DNA from 3 places in the Vibrio scophthalmi genome. Region 3 is predicted to be linked to each of the others. Evidence: predicted binding sites of a transcription regulator. Region 3 holds the regulator's gene; each other region holds the start of a gene.
The links. The regulator PurR, encoded in region 3, represses purine synthesis genes. The targets are predictions, from matches to a motif close to TNANGNAAACGTTTNCNTNA.
Positions count from the first base shown of each region.

Region 1: RJD38_RS20480 (formate--tetrahydrofolate ligase) is a predicted target of PurR. The motif match lies at 4,637-4,656, and genes of this name have one in related genera.
Region 2: pckA (phosphoenolpyruvate carboxykinase (ATP)) is a predicted target of PurR. The motif match lies at 2,301-2,320, and genes of this name have one in related genera.

Region 1 covers NZ_CP134272.1:1,231,733-1,238,696, forward strand. The annotation lists gene RJD38_RS20465 (ABC transporter substrate-binding protein) at 1-1,117, opposite strand, end outside; gene RJD38_RS20470 (MFS transporter) at 1,408-2,787, shown strand; gene pyk (pyruvate kinase) at 2,940-4,418, shown strand; gene RJD38_RS20480 (formate--tetrahydrofolate ligase) at 4,685-6,451, shown strand; gene msrB (peptide-methionine (R)-S-oxide reductase MsrB) at 6,610-6,964, shown strand, end outside.
Region 2 covers NZ_CP134271.1:1,493,923-1,500,886, forward strand. The annotation lists gene RJD38_RS06805 (AsmA family protein) at 1-386, opposite strand, end outside; gene pckA (phosphoenolpyruvate carboxykinase (ATP)) at 498-2,126, opposite strand; gene hslO (Hsp33 family molecular chaperone HslO) at 2,463-3,338, opposite strand; gene hslR (ribosome-associated heat shock protein Hsp15) at 3,368-3,754, opposite strand; gene gspC (type II secretion system protein GspC) at 3,989-4,867, shown strand; gene gspD (type II secretion system secretin GspD) at 4,904-6,925, shown strand; gene gspE (type II secretion system ATPase GspE) at 6,922-6,964, shown strand, end outside.
Region 3 covers NZ_CP134271.1:376,394-383,357, forward strand. The annotation lists gene torR (two-component system response regulator TorR) at 1-222, opposite strand, end outside; gene torD (molecular chaperone TorD) at 462-1,109, shown strand; gene purR (HTH-type transcriptional repressor PurR) at 1,497-2,501, shown strand; cyclic di-GMP riboswitch class I at 2,652-2,740, shown strand; gene RJD38_RS01615 (TfoX/Sxy family DNA transformation protein) at 2,850-3,443, shown strand; gene RJD38_RS01620 (TVP38/TMEM64 family protein) at 3,658-4,362, shown strand; gene RJD38_RS01625 (putative signal transducing protein) at 4,362-4,670, shown strand; gene RJD38_RS01630 (alpha/beta fold hydrolase) at 4,743-5,546, opposite strand; gene glgA (glycogen synthase GlgA) at 5,749-6,964, opposite strand, start outside.

The DNA of each region.
Region 1 (6,964 bases), on a different replicon from region 3:
GCTCATCAAATGGCAGTGTAAATAACAACATTTTGATCTGCGCTAAGCGTTCAAGGTGTTCAACTTTGGTTAATTGCTTTTCGAGTGTGGTAATGGCGAGCCAACTGTCCTTTAGCATCGGTAAGCGCTTGGTGATTGCCATATCAAAAATTTTATTTACTAATTGCTCTCGCATCATCACAGTGGAAAACGCGATGGTTGGTAACGCATCAGAATAAAGTTGATCATCCATCAACGCATGTTTAGCAAAACTACTGTGGTCGAGCTTGGCTTGTACTTCATTTGATAGCAGCATTTGTACAAACTTCTGCGTGTATTGGTCACGACCTTTATCCGAAACCTCGGCGATATACGTCGGCATTAAGGTGAAATCCTGATCATAACTAAACTGCAAGTGGTCGAAGCCTTTTTGCAATAGCAGCGCATAGCTATCAATCGTTGGGCCAATACCAAACTGGCCTTTAGCTACATAGTCACTAACACCAAAGCTTCGCGCCGAAATCGTGCCTAAATTGGCGCCGACGTTCAAAATAATGCGCCAGCCTTTTTCCCAGCCATATTGATGCAAAATGCTTTCAATCATCAGTTGAGTAGTGCCCGAACGAGAGGGCGTACTCATGGCGATATGGCCAAAATAAATGGGGTCTATCAGCGCAGCAAATGACTGTGGTGCAGGTAGCTGTTTGGCTGTGAGATAATCTTGATTCCACACAATACCCGCTCCCGAGTAACCTAACACTGCGACCTGATCCTTAGGCGGTAAAATAAATGACTTCATCCATTGTGGTGCACTAGTTCGCCACTTAATGACATTCAACCTGTCATGCTCAGCGAGTTGCTGCATCAAAAAGGGCGACGAGCTCAGCACCATATCTACATCTTGAATGTAGCTTCGGTTAAGTAATTGAATCGCTGATTGAGTGCGCCGGTGAATCAACCGAACTTCTACCTGAGGGTAAAGTTGACTAAATTGCTCAATCAATGCATTCAGTGGTTCGCGAGAAAAAGTGGTTAAAATCACTAATTCATCCTGCTTTTCCTGGCCATAAACGGGGGAACAAGCACAAAAAAACGCCAAACCTAACCCTATAAGTTGCTTAACTACCTTGTCTCTCACTTCACAAAAACCTTGCGTTATGTGCGCCAATTCAAAAGTCTCAATTGTTACCTAAAAAAGATGTTGAGCCTGTTTGAGTCACAACTGACGCAGACTCTAAACCGTTGATGGCAATTTTATCAGCAAGTGATCAGTAAGGAGTGGTCATAATTCCCGTTTTGACTCATTAAAAACAATGGATTGAGTCACTTTTGTCCCAAAAGCCCTGTTTTGTCTATTTATCTCTCGTTATCGATGATGGTTGCGTTGAAACAACCTAATTTAAATTTCGATAGAACACGGAGAGCACTATGCTTAATTTCTTCAAAACACGTCCGGACCTTCCTTTGTCCGATAGCTCAAAAGAAGCGATGCAATCGCGCTTCAAAAGTTTCCAATGGCAAGTATTCTTAGGTCTTGTTTTTGGTTACGCCACTTTCTATGTCGTTCGTATGAGCTTAGGTGTGGTAAAAAAACCAATGCTGGATGCTGGCATCGTAACCATTGAAGAACTCGGTTTAATGGGTTCAGCATTCTTCTTCACTTACGCGATAGGTAAATTCTCGAACGGCTTCCTTTCTGATTATGCCAATATCGGCCGATTTATGTCGTTCTCACTACTACTATCAGGCGTAACGGCTATCGCGATGGGCTTAAACACCGCAGGCTTGTTCTTTGTTATTATTTGGGGATTGAACGGTTGGTTCCAATCCGTTGGCTCTGCGCCCTCATGCGTGTCTCTATTCCAATGGTTCTCACCAAAGCAACGCGGTACTCGCTACTCAGTTTGGGGCGGTTCTCGTAATATCGGCGAAGGTATCACTTGGATCTTAACTGCAACGCTTGTGAGCTACTTAGGCTGGCGTGCCGGCTTTATCGGTGCGGGTATTGCAGCTATCGCAGCAGCACTATTTATGTTCTTCATCCTAAAAGACCGTCCACAAACTTACGGCCTTCCTGATGCAGCAACTGCGTTTGATGAAGAACCAGAAAGTAAAAAAGCTAACGATCCTAAAGAAACGCGTCGCGCGCAACTATTTGTGCTCAAACAACCCGTCGTGTGGCTAATTGCGGCTGCTTGTGCTGCGATGTACGTATCACGTTATGCAATGTCTTCATGGGCTGTACTTTACCTTCAAGAAGTTAAAGGCTATTCACTAATTGACGCGGGCTTTGCCATGTCAACCTATCCTATTGCTGGCCTAGCGGGTGCTATTCTGTCTGGCTTTATCTCAGATAAAATCTTCAACGCCAATCGCCATATTCCAACGCTACTTTACGGCATTGCCAACATCTCAGGTATGTGCTTAATGTTCTTTGGCCCAGATGATCGTATGGTTGATGCTGTTGCACTTGGCTTGATTGGTTTTGCCATCGGTGGTTTGGTGGTCTTCCTTGCGGGTCTTACCGCTTGTGATCTCATGCCTAAAAATGCGGTTGGTGCTGTAAAAGGATTCATTGGTTTATTCTCTTACATTGCAGCTTCTGCACAAGAAGTCGTGTCGGCATCACTTATCACTATTACTGAGATTGATGGCGTAAAACACTATGACTTTGGTAACGCACAGTACTTCTGGTTAGCGGCTGCGGTTGTTTCACTCATCCTTGCCCTGACAGTTTGGAATGCTAAAAAAGTGATCATGGAAGATGAACCGTCTGATGCAACATTGACGATGAAACCTAGTCACTAATCTCATTACCCACTCGCCGTCTAATACATTAGCGAGTCGCCAAAAATTAGAATAAGGCCCCCAATTCGGTTAGCAGGGAACCCTTCGCTGCTAACCGCTTATTCCCTTATCGAATCACCTTCCTCCTTCCTTTTGTCGTTATAGGTACAAATATGTGTAAAACTAAAATTGTCGCTACACTTGGACCAGCATCGTCATCACCAGAAGTATTAACCCAGTTAATTCAAGCCGGTGTCAATGTGGTACGTCTAAACTTTTCTCACGGCAGTGCTAATGAACATAGAGAACGAGCTTCGCTGGTTCGTTCTATTGCGACTGAACTGAACAAAACCGTCGCCATTTTGGCCGATCTTCAAGGGCCTAAAATTAGAATCTCTTGTTTTAAACATGGTCCAATCGTTTTGAAAAAAGATGACGTATTTTATCTCGACGGCAACCTTGCCAACGATGAAGGCTATTTACAACGCGTTGGCCTTGACTACCCAGAACTGATCGATGATCTCAACATCGATGATGTATTGCTTTTGGATGATGGCCGCGTACAGCTGCACGTCGACGAAGTTAATCGCACCGAACGCTGGGTTAAAACCCACGCATTAAATGGCGGTAAACTCTCTGATCGCAAAGGCATCAACCTGCTCGGCGGTGGGTTATCCGCCCCAGCTCTCACCACCAAAGACAAAGCTGATATCGTTACCGCGGCACAGATTAAGGCTGACTTTATCGCGGTTTCGTTTCCCCGTAACGGCGAAGATATCGCTTATGCCCGACATTTGGTACAAAAGGCTGGCAGTGATGCGCACATCGTAGCAAAAGTCGAAAGAGCGGAAGCAGTGGCAAGCAATCAATCTATGGATGACTTAATCGAAGCTTCTGATGTGATCATGGTTGCACGTGGCGATCTCGGGGTGGAAATTGGTGATGCGCGCCTTGCCTTCACACAAAAAAAACTGATCGAACGCGCCAAGCTACAAGGTAAGCCAGTGATCACCGCTACCCAAATGATGGAATCGATGATTGATAACCCACTGCCAACTCGCGCCGAAGTGCTTGATGTTGCTAATGCGATTATTGATGGTACCGATGCAATCATGCTATCAGCAGAATCTGCCGCGGGGGCTTTCCCGATTGAATCGGTCGAAGCGATGGTTCGTATTGCTAAAGGCGCGGAATTGGAACTCGAATGTAGTCAAAATTGCTGGGAAGATCTCAACCATCTTTGCTCGGATCCTGGTAAAAGCTTTGCGCTCTCTTCGATGATTTCAGCGTCACGTGTCCACCAAGATCTCGGTGTTGCTATTTTAACTCAACACGGTGAAACACCGCGTTTGATGTCTCGTTGTCAAAGTAAAGCCTCAATATGGGCACTGAGTGACAATACCCGCCTATTATCAAAGCTCGCTTTGCTGCGCGGTGTTTCACCACTGTATTTCTCTGCGAGCACCGCAATGCCACATGAAATGCCGCGATTAATCGCCGAGCGATTAGTAAGTCACACACAATCGGCTAAAATCAGTTCATTGCTGATCACACAACTCGAATCGGTAGAGGGTAGCGGTAATATTAATGTTTGCCGACTACTTAACTTAAAAGAATACACCTCTTCTCACCATTCAGAAGTCGCAGTGTAGCGCCCACCCTTCCCACATTTAGATTGTATTTATTACCCTCAGAAAGTTCCCCCGTTTTCTGCTCCACAGGGATTTGGCCTGCCATTTGGCAGGTCTTTTTTCTATGCGTTATAAATTTTTCTTGTGGAATTTAACCGCTGAGCTCATAGTGACTCACTTTTGATGAGCTACGTGCTACAAACTATTCCTTTACAAAGCACAATTTGACGCTATTATGCTTGCGCAAACGTTTGCTCATCCATTTATCTCGCAATATTGAGGGTTTTATGCTGTCGGATATCAACATTTGCCGAAGCGCGAACTTAGCACCAATTGGTGACGTTGCCATTCGTGCCGGCTTAAAAGAAGAAGAATTTCATAGCCAAGGCAAGTACAAAGCGAAAGTATCACTAAATTGCCTTAAACGTCTAAATGACCAGTCAAACACTACAACACAAAACAGCGGAAAATTAATCGTTGTGACTGCTATTACACCCACCCCACTTGGCGAAGGCAAAACGGTCACCACCATTGGTCTGGCGCAAGGTTTAGCGCAATTAGAACGCTCAGTCATAGCTTGTATTCGCCAACCTTCGATGGGGCCAGTATTTGGCGTAAAAGGCGGCGCTGCCGGTGGCGGTTACTCTCAAGTCGCACCGATGGAAGAGCTCAATCTGCACCTAACGGGTGACATCCACGCTGTTACCGCCGCGCACAACCTAGCCGCAGCGGCAATTGATGCACGTATCTTCCACGAGCAACGCAATGGTTACGACGATTTTGAACAGCGGAGTGGTTTAACCGCACTGCGAATTGATTCAAAACGCGTGGTGTGGAAGCGTGTCATGGATCATAACGATCGTGCTCTACGCATGGTTACTGTCGGCCAAAATGAGCTCGGTAAAACCATCAACGGCTACGAGCGCGAAGATGGCTTTGATATTTCAGCGGCTTCTGAGTTAATGGCGATATTAGCGCTGGCTTCCGATCTTAAAGATCTGCGCGCGCGCATTGGCCGCATTGTCGTTGCTTATAATTTAGAAGGTCACCCAGTCACAACCGAAGATCTCCAAGTGGCAGGGGCAATGACCGTTAGCATGCGTGAAGCGATTGAGCCAACGCTAATGCAAACCCTTGAAGGTGTGCCGACGCTTATCCACGCAGGACCGTTTGCCAATATCGCCCATGGTAACTCTTCAATTATTGCTGACAACATCGCGACGAAACTGGCTGAATTCACTGTGACTGAAGGTGGCTTTGGCTCAGATATGGGCTTTGAAAAAGCATGCAATATTAAAGCGCAAGTATCTGGAAAAGCACCAGATTGTGCGGTCATTGTGGCAACATTACGTGGATTAAAAGCGAATTCAGGTCTGTATGATCTTAAACCGGGCCAAGCAATCCCTGACTCACTATTTAGTGACGATTCTGCGGCGCTTGAAGCTGGTTTTGATAACCTAAAATGGCATATCGACAACGTCAGTAAATATGGCGTTCCTGCGGTTGTGGCAATAAACCGTTTCCCGCAAGACAGCGAACACGAATTGGCCAGGCTTAAAACCATGATTGAAGCACTACCAAATCACGTTGAAGTTGCGATCAGTGAAGGTTTTGCCAAAGGCGGTAAAGGCACTCTAGAACTGGCGGAAAAAGTCGTTCAGCAGTGCCAAGTTGCTACGCAATTCAAACCGCTTTATCAACTAGAACAGACGACCGAAGAAAAGCTGATGGCGGTGGCTGAAGTCGGTTATGGCGCCTCAAGCGTCACCCTCAGTTACCAAGCACGCCAGCAGCTTGATGAATATCAGAAGCAAGGATTTGATAATCTTGCTGTCTGCTTAGCCAAAACACCGTTGTCAATTTCGACTGACGGGAGTGTGAAAGGCGCCCCAACTCACTTTAATGTGCCAATTCGAGAGCTCAAATTGTGCGCTGGAGCCGGCTTTATCTATGCTCTGTGTGGTAACGTCATGACAATGCCCGGTTTGCCTGAAAAACCCGCATTTATGAACTTAGACCTTGATGATGATGGAAACATCATTGGATTGAGTTAGTTAAGAAAGCGAGCGAAGTAGCTCGCTTTTTTTCGTCTATCCATGATTGATCTCTGGCATCATAAACGCATTACTACTCCCCTTTCTGAATATATCCTGTAATTTTTTGCTCGCTTAACCGTTCTTATCGGTATAAAGGAAAAGCAAATGAGGATGGTATGAAGAGAACATTTTCTACGTTATTGCCAATCATGGCTATTTTGCTCGTCGTGGCGTCATTTATTGGCCGCGCAAGTAGTGATATGGATAGCAACGCGAGTCAGCATAATGCTAAACCGGCCGTGCCAGCAGGGGCGAATATCGAGACTGCAACACTGGCCGGCGGGTGTTTTTGGTGTACGGAATCTGACTTAGAAAAGCTTCCGGGGGTGATTGATGTGGTTTCCGGATATTCAGGTGGCGCGCAAGAAAACCCAACCTATAAGCAGGTTTCTTCAGGAACATCAGGCCATATTGAAGTTATTCAAGTCAAATATGACGCCAATGTGGTGAGTTATGAGCAGATCCTCGACC
Region 2 (6,964 bases), 1.1 Mb from region 3:
TCACTCTGTTTAAAGGCGAGCTGAGCGATTTCAAATTGGCGTAGCGTCGCCCAAGCGGGTTGAGAGAGGTTGAGGTTGGCCTGCTCAATCACGATCGCATCAAAGCGCCATGTTTGCTCGGTTGGTAACGACGGGTGCAACCACAATGCCACTTTAGGTAAATAGAGCGGTGCTTCTTCCCCAATGGTAAGACCGTGTAAAGTGAGCTGCAATGGTGGGGTAAATTCGGCTTGTTCAACCTGCATGGGTTGGGTTGAAAACTGCGCTAAGGCTTGATTGACGACCTGCGTTGCATAGTGGCTGCGCATCACGGCATAGAAAATGGCGATGGAAAGAGAAATAAGCAGCAGCACAGCAAGCAATAGGTAGCTAAGTCGTTTTTTCACAAGGCCCAATCCATAATGAGGGTGAGTTATGATTCTGTCGGCAAACTAGGCGCTCTGCAACAAAAAAGCCCCTCATTGAGGGGCTAATAGCGGATATTTAAGCAAACGTCACTAATCTAGCTGTGGGCCAGCGGCGACGAGTGCTTTACCTTCTGCATTATCGGTGTATTTATCAAAGTTGTTGATAAAGCGCTGGGCAAGATCGTGTGCTTTGCTTTCCCATTGTAGCGGGTCAACATAGGTATCACGCGGATCAAGGATCGCTGGATCAACACCTGGCAGAGATGTCGGAACTTCAAGGTTGAAGATTGGAATATGAGTGGTTTTCGCATTTTCAATCGAACCATCCAAAATCGCATCAATGATGCCACGCGTATCTTGAATAGAAATACGTTTACCAGAACCATTCCAACCGGTGTTCACTAGGTAGGCTTCTGCGCCCGCCGCTTCCATACGTTTTACTAGCACTTCTGCATACTTGGTTGGGTGAAGCGTAAGGAACGCAGCGCCAAAACAAGCTGAGAACGTTGGTGTTGGCTCTGTAATGCCACGCTCAGTACCTGCTAGCTTGGCAGTAAAGCCAGATAGGAAGTGGTACTTAGTTTGCTCTGGTGTCAATTTAGACACTGGCGGTAGCACCCCAAATGCATCAGCAGATAGGAAGATCACCTTATTGGCATGGCCACCTTTTGATACTGGTTTAACGATGTTGTCGATATGATGAATCGGGTAAGAAACACGCGTGTTTTCGGTTTTTGAACCATCATCAAAATTGATTGAGCCATCGCCACGTACTGTAACGTTTTCCAGTAGCGCATCGCGACGAATTGCATTGTAGATATCAGGCTCTGCTTCTTTCGATAGTTTGATGGTTTTCGCGTAACAGCCGCCTTCAAAGTTGAACACGCCGTCATCATCCCAACCATGCTCATCATCACCAATCAGTGCACGCTTAGGATCTGTTGATAGAGTCGTTTTACCAGTACCTGATAGACCAAAGAATACTGCAACATCACCGTCTTCACCCATGTTGGCACTACAGTGCATTGAAGCGATATCTTTCAATGGCAGGAAGTAGTTCATCATGGCGAACATGCCTTTCTTCATTTCGCCGCCGTACCAAGTACCACCAATCAACTGAGTGCGCTCAGTTAGGTTAAATACGGTGAAGTTTTCAGAGTTAAGACCGTGCTCTTCCCATTTCTGGTTGGTGCACTTCGCGCCGTTCATTACCACAAAATCCGGTTCAAATGATGCCAACTCTTCTTCTGTTGGGCGCAAGAACATGTTTTTCACAAAGTGCGCTTGCCACGCTACTTCAGTGATAACACGAATGCTCAGACGGGTATCTGGGTTCGCACCACAGTAGCCATCAATCACAAATAAACGCTTACCTGACAGCTGGTTAGTTACCAATTGCTTCAGGTCATTCCAAACCGCTTGGTTGATTGGTTTGTTATCGTTTTTAACCGCGTCTGACGTCCACCACATATGTTCCTCTGTAGTGGCATCTTTAACGATATATTTATCTTTTGGGGAGCGACCGGTGAAAATACCAGTGTCGACAGCGACGGCGCCAAGTTCAGTGACTACTCCACGTTCGTAGCCTTCTAGATCAGCACGCGTTTCTTCTTCGAACAACATTTCGTAACTTGGGTTGCGTACAACCTCTTTTACGTCATGAAGCCCATGCTTGGTTAGATCAATTGTTGCAGCCTTTGTATGTTCCATAACGGTCATAGGTGCTCCTTGTGGGAAGTTTTTTGTAGGGATTTTGTAATAATGTTTTATTTTTGTCTGTTAACCATGCTAGCAACGAGGCTGGGATAAAACAGGGATGTAGCTCAAATATTAACCATGATTTTTACGTGGTTTTAGGTAACCCGTCACATATTGCTAGTGATATTTTATCGCGGAGGCAAAGGTTTGCGCTAGATCAAATGGATTAATAATATACAGAAATTAAGTACAGCGTACTGTTGTATAACCACCCGTTATTATTGGGTTTAGGTCACAAAAAAAGCCAGCGAGATGCTGGCTTGTGCGGGATTTTACGTGCTTGTTAAGTTGTGCAAATTAATGCACAGTTTTATCACCGCTCTGTGCGTTGATAAACAGTTCTTCTACTTCAGATTCATTAAATGAATATGTTGTACCGCAGTAATCACAATGTAAAGAAACCGATCCTTCCTCTGCCAAAATGTCATTAATTTCAGTACGATTGACGGTAATAATCGCCGCACCACTACGCTCACGTGAACAGCCACAGTGGAATACCACTGGTTGAGGTTCAAATAGGCGAACTTTATCTTGGTTGTAAAGGCGGTAAAGTAGCTCTTGCGCTTCTAGGCCAAATAGCTCTTCATCTTTTACTGTGTTGGTTAGCTGCTCTAGGTGTTCAAAGTCTTCTGCTGAACCGGTGCCATCTGGCATGATTTGAATCAACATACCAGCAGCATGTGCTTTACCGTTTAATTCGCCAGTACGAATCCACAAGCGAGTTTTAAGTTGTTCTGAGTTCGCAAAGTAGTTTTCAATCACTTGCGTTAGGTTTTCACCTTCTAGACCAACCACGCCTTGGTAGCGTTCGCCTTTTCTCGGCTCAATGGTGATCACTAGGTAACCTTTACCCATCATCTCATGCAGTGTGGCATTATCAGCAATGTCACCTTCCCAGCGCGCAACACCACGGATCTTTTGATCGTGATCGCCGTTGATAACCGCAAGAGATACCGGGCCGTCACCTTGTAGTTGAATGGTAATCGAACCTTCAAATTTCAACGTTGCGGTTAAAAGTGTGGTTGATACCAGTAGCTCACCCAGCAGTTTTTGCAGTGCAACCGGGTATTCCTTGCTTGCGATAATTTGTTGGTATGCTTCATCCAGTTGCACCATTTCGCCACGTACTGATAGATCTTCAAATAGGTAGCGATTTAAAACGTTGTTTGTGATTACAGTATCAGTCATTAGGACAGTCCGGCTTATTGATGTTTAAACTTAATGATATCGCGGCGCTGCTTTTTATCAGGGCGGCGTTCAGGGCTAGGATTATGAGCGTTCAGTTTACGCTGGCGTGCATATTCTTCACGTTTTGCTATGCTTTCCGTCGTCTCAGAGTAAAGAGTTTGAGCTTCTGGCGCACCACGACGTTGGCCAGAGATCTTTTCGATAATGATCGTTTTTTCTTCGTTGGCTTGACGTAAAGTGAGCACCGCACCAAGTTCTACATTCTTACTTGGTTTGCTGCGTTGTCCATTATAGTGAACTTTGCCACCATCGACCATATCTCGTGCGATGGAACGCGTTTTGTAAAAGCGCGCAGCCCAAAGCCATTTATCCAATCTTACCGTGTCTATTGGGGAACCCATTGCACTCTTTACCCTCTAACTAGGTTAACTATCGCCCTAACAATGGTGATGTTGTGCGCACTTTTCAAGGTAAGGTTAGAAAATAGACTTTAAAGGGGTGGCGACGGAACATTTTTATATAGAGCCATAATATAGTTTGTTAGAATTAACAGTCGTGGGTTATATACATCTTTTTATTCATGTTTATATCGCTACAGAGTGTCGATATGGATCAATCATCATCAAGGAAATTCAGTGAAGCCGTTCAGCTTTCGTTCTCCCTCTTTGCAAAAGCTCGTAGCCAATCAAGCGGTGATTAGCGCTTGGGTTACCGTCATTCTTTTGCTCTCGGCGGCTTGGGTTGCCGGGAAATTGATCTGGTTTCCGTATCAACAAGTGGATGTCGTCACGTGGCAGCCATCCAGTCGCAATATGCCTGCTGGTAGTCAGCAAGCTCGCCTTGATTTATCAACATTACAAAACAGCCATTTGTTTGGTCGCTATCAAGCCGATGTCGTCGCTCCTGTTGCCAAGCCTAAACTAGAAGATGCGCCGAAGAGCCGTTTGAATGTGGTCTTGGTGGGTGTCGTGACCAGTAGTGATGCGGGAAAAAGCTTGGCGGTCGTCGCCAAGGGTGGCAAGCAAGCCACTTATGGTATTAACGAAGTGATTGTGGGGACACAAGCGAAGGTTGTGCAAGTACAAGCCGATCGCATTATTGTTGATAACTCTGGCCGTAATGAAACCGTGATGCTCGAAGGAATTAAGTACTCCAAGCCGGTGCAACGCGCGGCGCAATCATCCCCTGCCTTAAGCGCCAATACCAAAGATAAGCTGGAACAAATTCGCGCCGAAATCACCAAAGATCCAAAACAAATTTTCCAGTACGTTCGCATGTCGCAAATGAAGCAGGATGGCGAGGTTGTGGGCTATCGTTTAAGTGCCGGTAAAAGCCGCGAGTTGTTTGACTCGGTGGGATTAAAAAATGGCGATGTTGCCACCCACTTAAATGGACAAGATTTACGTAATGCCGCAGCGATGGGTGAAATATTCAGCCGTCTGTCGGAGTTAACCGAATTGAATTTAACGGTAGAGCGTAATGGTCAGCCATACGATATCTACATTGAATTATAAAACGCGCAGAAAAAATTATCCTTTGAGGAGTATCAAGTGAAGCATTGGCTTAAGAAAAGCGCATGGCTATTAGCCGCAACCTTAGTGGTTTCTCCAGTAGCGATGGCCAGCGAATACAGCGCCAGCTTTAAGGGCACCGACATTCAAGAGTTTATTAATATTGTTGGTCGAAACTTAGAAAAAACCATCATTGTTGATCCGTCTGTGCGTGGAAAAATTGATGTCCGTAGCTATGACACCTTGAGCGAAGAGCAGTACTACAGCTTCTTCCTCAATGTATTAGAAGTGTATGGCTACGCTGTGATCGAGATGGATAACGGCATCCTTAAAGTGATTAAGTCGAAAGATGCTAAAACATCGGCGATCCCAGTGGTGGGTGATGGCGACGTGAAAGGCGATGAAGTGGTCACTCGCGTGGTCACGGTGCGTAACGTTTCGGTGCGTGAGCTTTCTCCGCTGCTACGCCAACTGAATGATAATGCCGGTGCGGGTAACGTTGTTCACTATGATCCGGCCAATATTATCTTGATCACTGGCCGTGCCGCGGTAGTGAACCGTTTAGCCGATATCATCAAGCGCGTTGACCAAGCGGGTGACAAAGAAATTGAAGTGGTGGATCTGAAAAATGCTTCTGCCGCTGAAATGGTGCGCATTGTTGATGCATTGAATAAGAGCAGTGACAGTAAAAACACCCCAGGATTTTTACAACCTAAGCTGGTGGCCGATGACCGCACTAACTCAGTACTGATTTCTGGTGACCCACAGGTGCGTAAGCGTCTGCGTAAATTGATCCAACAACTTGATGTTGAAATGGCCAGCCGTGGCAACAACCAAGTGGTTTACCTTAAATACGCCAAAGCGGAAGACTTGGTCGATGTGCTGAAAGGCGTCTCGGACAATCTGCAAGCGGAACAGTCGTCTGGCGGTAAAGGGGCGAAATCCAATTCTGACCAAGTGATGATCGCCGCGCACGTATCCACCAACGCATTGGTGATCACTGCGCCACCATCCATCATGACCGCGCTGCAAAACGTGATTGCTCAGCTTGATATTCGTCGTGCGCAAGTATTGATTGAAGCCTTGATTGTCGAGATGGCCGAAGGTGACGGCATCAATCTTGGCGTGCAGTGGGGCTCGTTAGAAAGTGGTGCAGTGATCCAATACGGCAATACGGGTGCGCAACTTGGCCAAGTGATGGTTGGTGTTGAAGAAGCCAAAGATCAGACTAGCACGGAATACTACACCGATAAAAACGGCGATCGAGTTCCGTACAGTGTGACTGAATCTGGCGACTACAGCACCTTAGCTTCCGCTCTTGCGGGCGTAAACGGCGCGGCGGTGAGCATCATGATGGGTGACTGGACTGCGCTACTAACCGCAGTATCGACTGACTCGAACTCTAATATTCTTTCATCGCCAAGTATTACTGTGATGGATAATGGCGAAGCCTCATTCATCGTTGGTGAAGAAGTACCGGTATTAACCGGCTCTACCGCAGGTTCTAATAACGATAACCCTTTCCAAACCGTTGATCGTAAAGAAGTCGGCATCAAACTGAAAGTGGTGCCACAAATCAACGAAGGTAATTCAGTGCAACTGAATATTGAGCAAGAAGTCTCCAACGTACTTGGTGCTAATGGCGCGGTGGACGTGCGTTTTGCTAAGCGTCAGTTAAACACCTCAGTGATTGTTGAAGATGGTCAGATGATTGTCTTAGGCGGTTTGATTGATGAGCGTGCGATGGAAAGCGAATCGAAAGTGCCGCTATTGGGTGATATCCCTGTGCTTGGCCACTTGTTCAAATCAACCAGCACTCAGGTTGAGAAAAAGAACCTAATGGTATTTATCAAACCAACCATCATTCGTGATGGTGTGACCGCCGATGGTATTACTCAACGTAAGTACAATTTCATTCGTGCTGAGCAGTTGTTCAAATCAGAACAGGGTTTGAAGTTGATGGATGACAGCCACATTCCGGTATTGCCTGAATTTGGTCACGAACGTCAGCACCCGGCTGAGATTCAAGCCTTTATTGATCAAATGGAAAGCGTGCAATGATGGAGTTAGATGCGGTGCATCTGCATCGCCGCTTACCGT
Region 3 (6,964 bases):
AATGTCAGACTGACTGCGTAGTTCACGCGTTAACATCAAGCCATCTTCACCAGGAAGATTGATGTCTAGCATGACTAAATCAATCGCATGATTTTGTAGTGTGTCGCGCATCTGCTCGCCGCTTTCTGCTTCGCTGACGGTGTAACCTTCATTTTGAAAGTAGCCAACCAGCTTGCTGCGAGTTACTGCGTCATCTTCTACAACTAGTACGTGATAGCTCATCTAAACCACTTAATTTGCATTGGGAATTGTTTACGACCTACATTCTATTCATATATCGTAACATTTCTAGTATTTGTTACATTAAAATCAAGAAAGATGATTTTTTATTGATTCAAAACAAAACTAGCCCAAGCATTAACATTTTGCCATTTTTGCACTTATTTTGACGCATTGTGTGTTATCCCTATTCATTTTTCTTCGCTAGAATAGTAGGAGAATGAAAATAGGAGCATTGTTTGATGCAAGAGTTAAAAGCGTTTAACGAAAAGCGTGCAGAAATTTACTGGTGGTTCTCTAGCTTATTTGCCAAAGAGCTAACTGAAGCGGATCTAGAGCAATATCAAAGCCCTGAGATTCGTAGCTTTTTATCTGGCCTTGGTGAAAACCCAAGCCTAAAACCAGCCATTGATGATGTAGTGGATGCACTTAACCGTCAGCTAGACCGCGAAGATGGCCAGCTAGAGTTGGCGGCTGACTTTTGTGACTTATTTTTAAAGTCTGATAAAGAATCTGCACTGCCTTATGCTTCTATGTACATCGGTACAACCGGTCTACTGCATGATAAACCAGCGAACGAAATGGACGCATTACTTCAAAAGTACGGTGTTGCGGTTGAACAAGGCTTGAACGAGCCTGCGGATCATATTGCGATTGAACTTGATCTGCTCGGTAACATCATTATTCGTTCAAACGAGCTTGAGCAAGAGCGTCATTTTGAAGAAAGTTTCGTTGAACAAGAAGCCTTTATCCGTCAACACATTCTAAGCTGGGTGGCTAAATTTGCGACCAAATGCAAAGGCTTAGATAAGTTTGGTTTCTACTCTGCCGTTGCGGCGCTGCTGGTTGCGTTTTTAGAGCTTGATTGCCAATACTTAACGGGTGAATGACGCTCAATATCTACCCAATAGGTGTTTGATGCGTTGATGCGTAATGAGTTGATGCTGAATAAATTCGCGAATAACGGCTTTTTCTAGGGTTGGTGTGGTGTAATAAAAGTAACGAGTGACACCTCATCCACTCCTTGTTTTAAGTGATTTTTATTCGGCTGATGCCTAATCACTCACCTATCATGGTGGGCATAACAGTATGGGGGACGGGATTTTTATTTGCCCCCAAACGAGATGCGGTCTAGAATCGACAGCGCAAACGATAAAAAAATAATGAATTAAATACAAACCGCTGTAATCAAGCGGTTTTTGTGTTTTTAATACTTTCTGCCAAATTATTCTGATATGTGAATACCGCCGTGGCAGCTAAAGATAGGACAACCCCTTATGGCCACTATTAAAGACGTTGCTCGCCTTGCTGGCGTATCAACCACTACTGTTTCACACGTGATCAATAAAACTCGCTTTGTCGCAGAGACAACGCAAGAGCGCGTGATGGAAGCAGTGAAAGAGCTAAACTATGCACCAAGTGCCGTTGCTCGTAGCCTAAAATGCAATACGACTCGTACCATTGGTATGCTAGTAACTCAATCTACTAACCTATTCTTCTCTGAAGTAATTGATGGCGTCGAGAGCTACTGTTACCGCCAAGGCTACACACTGATCCTATGTAACACTGGTGGTATCTACGAGAAACAACGCGACTACATTCGCATGCTCGCAGAAAAACGCGTTGATGGTATTTTGGTGATGTGTTCTGACTTAACAGAAGAACTGAGCGAAATGCTCAACAACCACAAAGACATTCCTAAAGTTGTGATGGATTGGGGCCCTGAGACCTCTCAAGCAGACAACATCATCGACAACTCAGAAGAAGGTGGCTACCTAGCAACGAAATTCTTGATCGACCACGGTCACAAAGACATCGCTTGCCTAAGCGGTCACTTTGAAAAAGCAGTTTGCCAAGAGCGTATCCAAGGCTTTAAACGTGCGATGAACCAAGCACAACTTGAAGTTAACGAAGATTGGATTCTTGAAGGTAACTTTGAGTGTGACACGGCCGTATTGGCCGCCGACCAACTCGTTGCTATGGACAAACGCCCGACGGCTGTATTCTGCTTCAATGACACCATGGCATTAGGCCTAATGAGCCGTCTGCAACAAAAAGGCATTCGCGTGCCAGAAGACATCTCAGTGATCGGCTACGACAACATCGAATTGGCAGAGTATTTCTCTCCACCACTGACGACAGTTCACCAACCAAAGCGTCGTGTTGGTAAAAACGCATTCGAAATTCTGCTAGAGCGTATTAAAGATAAAGAACACGAAAAACGCGTGTTTGAGATGCATCCAGAAATCGTTGAGCGTAGCACCGTTGCAAGAATCGACTAAGTTAATGATTCAATAAAGATTAGCCGAGGGGCAATCCTTCGGCTAAAGCCTCATAAATGAAAGTTATTCTTGCATAAAGATCACAATTATCCCATATTAATAGACTACTTCCTGACAGAAGTAATTTAATCTTTAGCAGAGCAAATTAAGTCACGCACAGGGCAAACCAAACTGAAAAGTTGGGACGCAAAGCCACCGGCCTAAACATTGTAATGATGTACGGCAGCGGGGTTACCGATGGTAGAAATGCAACACGTTAACTGATTACTCTCCAGAAATCTGCATTGACTGCTATTCTCTCGGACCTGATTTGGTGGCGTATATACACATACACCGAGAAAGTACTGAATGGATAAACCAATACTTAAAGACTCTATGAGGCTTTTTGAGCCCTTAGGTCGGATTAAATCTCGCTCTATGTTTGGTGGGTTCGGCATTTTTGCAGACGACACAATGTTTGCATTGGTTGTACACGACAAGCTTCATATTCGTGCCGACGATGCCCTTACTGAGCAGTTTAAGCAACAAGGATTAGAACCGTACGTGTATCACAAACGAGGCTTCCCTGTTGTTACTAAATATTTTGCTTTAAGTGAAGAGTGGTACCAAGACAGTGCAAAAACACTGCAAACGGCTACCGATGCACTCTCTCTCGCTAAGCAAGAAAAGAGCACTCAAGCGAAAACAAAACCAACTCGTATTAAAGATCTACCAAACTTGCGTCTTGCAACTGAACGTATGCTGAAAAAAGCCGGTATCGAATCAGTTGAGAATTTAGAACAAGTGGGTTCAGTTCAAGCATACAAAGCCATTCAAGCCTCACATGATACCCAGGTGAGTTTAGAGTTGCTTTGGGCACTTGAAGGCGCAATTAAAGGCACGCATTGGTCCGTCGTTCCTCAAGCTCGCCGCCAAGAACTGATGTCTCGCCTTGAGCATTAATTTAGAAAATGAATAAATTGAATTAAGCCAGCCATTGTTGCTGGCTTTTTTTTTGAAATTTTTTGCGTGCTTTGAAGTTCCTATATAAAACAACGAGCAAAGAACCGTATTCATGACTGAACGATGCAACAATACGATCGTAAGATGCGTATCTAAGATAGTGAAATTATCGCGCTATAAAATAGATATCTACCAGAGATAAGTGAGAACCAAGATGAATAAAAAACTGATTTTCGGCCTATTGCTGATTGCCATCATAGCGCTACTTATCACTCAATTTGGCGATCAACTCACCCTCGAAAATGCCAAAGCACAACAGGCAGAGTTAGCCTTGTATATTAAGCAGAACTTTGTTCTAGCGGCGGCGGTTTACTTTTTGGCTTATCTTGCGATTACGGCCTTTTCGATTCCTGGCGCGGCCGTCGTCACTCTGCTTGGCGCAGCATTATTTGGCTTTTGGGCCAGCTTAATCTTAGTCTCTTTTGCCAGCACGCTTGGCGCGACACTGGCTTTTCTTAGCAGCCGCTTCTTGCTACGCGATTGGGTACAAAGCAAATTTGGTGACAAACTCTCCGCCATTAATCTAGGGGTGGAAAAAGATGGCGCGTTCTATCTTTTCTCACTGCGCTTAATTCCGGTCTTCCCATTTTTCTTAATTAACCTACTTATGGGCTTAACCCCGATTTCTACCGCGCGTTTCTATTTGGTGAGTCAAATCGGTATGCTACCGGGCACTGCGGTGTATCTCAATGCGGGGACCCAATTAGCACAAATTGATTCACTCTCAGGTATTGTTTCACCTTCGGTATTAGCCTCATTTGCATTGCTTGGCCTGTTCCCGATTGTCGCGAAATGGGTAATGGCTAAAATAAAACAGAGCGACAAAACCTCGAACAAGGCGTCTAACGGAGAGGCTTAGTGAAAATATTTAGTGCAAATAATCCACCACAAGCTCACATTGTCTGTGAGCTTTTGCGTACCAATAATATTGATTGTGAAGTTCGTGGCGAAGGGATTTTCGGCCTACAAGGTGAGTTGCCCTTTGGTGAAGCAAGTGAACCTTACGTGTGGCTACTCGATAGCAGCCAACAAAATAAAGCATACGAAGTTATTACACAGTTTGAGCAGCCACTATCGGCGCCGCCTTGGCATTGTTCAAATTGTGGTGAAGAAAATGAAGGCCAATTTGCTTTATGTTGGCAATGCGGAACATCGCACAGTTCCTAGCGTATTTGTCATAAATTTAAACAAGAATAAACGATAAGAGCCAAGTAAAAGGCCCTTATCTGGTGTAACAGATTACTTCGCCACAATTTGCTGACGAATAAATTCAATCGAATGCTGATTAAACTCGTCTGGTCGTTCGATATTACATACATGCCCACAGTTTGCGATTTCACGTAACTGGCTGGAACGGTGCACGGCCACCATCTCTTTGACCGGTTGAATAAACATATAGTCACGATCGCCCATCAAATAAAGCGTCGGGATTGGCAACTCTTTCTCTTTAAAGTATCGCATGAGCGGATTGACATCTGCCGCCAAAATAAACCAGCGTTTAAACTCTTTTTGGCACAGCTTCTTTGCCTCACGAATAAATAGATGCCGCGACTGTTTTTGCGTACGCTGTGGCATCACAATATAAGCAAATAAGCGATACAGCCACATGTAAGGCACGATGTGCTTGCAATAGTTACCGAGCCTCACCAAAAGCTGTGAACGCGTATTCAAGCGTGTTACAGCGCCTCCTAGCACCATTGACTTAACTCGGTCAGAGGCCAATTCAGCCAAATTGCGCACGATGATGGTGCCAAGTGACATACCAACAAAGTGAGCTGACTGAATTTTCAAATGATCGAGCACTTGTAAGATATCCAAGGTCACCGTCTTAAAGGTGTAGCGATTGGTCATGAGATCTTTGAGCAACTGACTCGACTTACCGTGACCACGAAGATCGACCAATAACAAGTTGAAATGGGCTTTGTAAGCTTTGATTTGTTTGAACCATATCGATGAACTGCCTCCAGCACCATGGATGAAGACCACCCACTCTTTGCTCGTTGGGTGAGGATAGGTTTTATGAAACAGCAGAGTATTGCTCATCTATGAGAATTGATTTGGTTTCTATTAGGGATTGGCAGACTACCATAAAGTCATGAAATCTTAATTCAGCTTCGGTCAATTTATGAGGGGTTGCGACGAGAAAAGTGTAAAAAAAGGCGTCACTAGACGCCTTTTTAGTCAACCACGTTCAAGGTTTAATGCAAAAGTTAACGAAATGAATCATCCTTTCGTTTGGTTTTACTTAGCTTAACGCTGCGTGATAGAGCGACAGATATTCATCCGCAGCTTGTTTCCAACAAAATTTTTGCTCCATCGCATACAGCTGCACTCGTCTCATCTCTGCTGGGTTTTGCGTGTACAGCAGCAATGAACGTTGCATGATGCTCAGCAATTCCAACGGTTCTGGTTGTTCAAAAACGAAACCCGTCGCTTGCTCTGGTGCACTATCGTAGTCAATCACGCTATCTTTCAAGCCCCCTACTGCACGCACAATCGGCAACGTACCGTAAGCCATGCTGTAGATCTGATTTAGTCCACAAGGTTCAAACTCAGAAGGCATCAAGAAGAAATCTGCCCCAGCTTCAACCCAGTGAGCCAACTCATTGTCGTACGCTTCAACAAAGGCGAACTTTTCACTGTAGCGTTCTGCAATCGCTTTGAGTTGATAAGCGAGTTTAGGATCACCCGTACCGACAATCACAACCTGCACGTCAAGTTTCAAAAATCGCTCAAGAATCGGGATCAAATATTGCACCCCTTTCTGATTGGTCAAACGACAAACCATGCCATACATCGCGATGTCATTTTCAGGCAAACCAACACGTTGCTGAAGCGCGTTTTTACTCGCTTTTTTGCCTTTCAACATGCTCTGCTTGTTGGCTTTGAAATTCACCGGCAAATAATGATCCGTCTCCGGACTCCATGCACTGTAATCACAACCATTTAGGATCCCCACCAAGTCGGCAGAACGCGCTTGAAACTCCTTGGCCATGCCATGGCTGCCAAGTTCCGTTTGTAGCTCTTGCGCATAGGTCGGACTGACAGCATTGATTTTATCTGCCGTCATCACCCCAGCTTTCAGCATCGTAATATGACTATTGCTCACCGCAGCATCAGGAGCGTAATGCACTTGCATCTCAGGTAAAGAATGGACTTCTTCATAACTGAACACACCTTTAAATACCGCATTATGAATTGAAATAATGCTCTTAGTATTGGCAAAGTATGGGCATTCAGCATAACGATGTTTGAGCAAATATGGCACAAAGCCAGTATGCCAGTCATTGGCGTGCACGATATCTGGTTGAAAACCGAGCTTGGCCAGCATATCCAAACTCGCGGCACTAAAAAAGGCAAAACGCTCACCGTTATCTGGATAGGCTTGGTTGTACTCTGAGTACATTTCATCACGACTAAAATACTGATCGCACTCGATGGCATAGACGGGAGTTTCACCA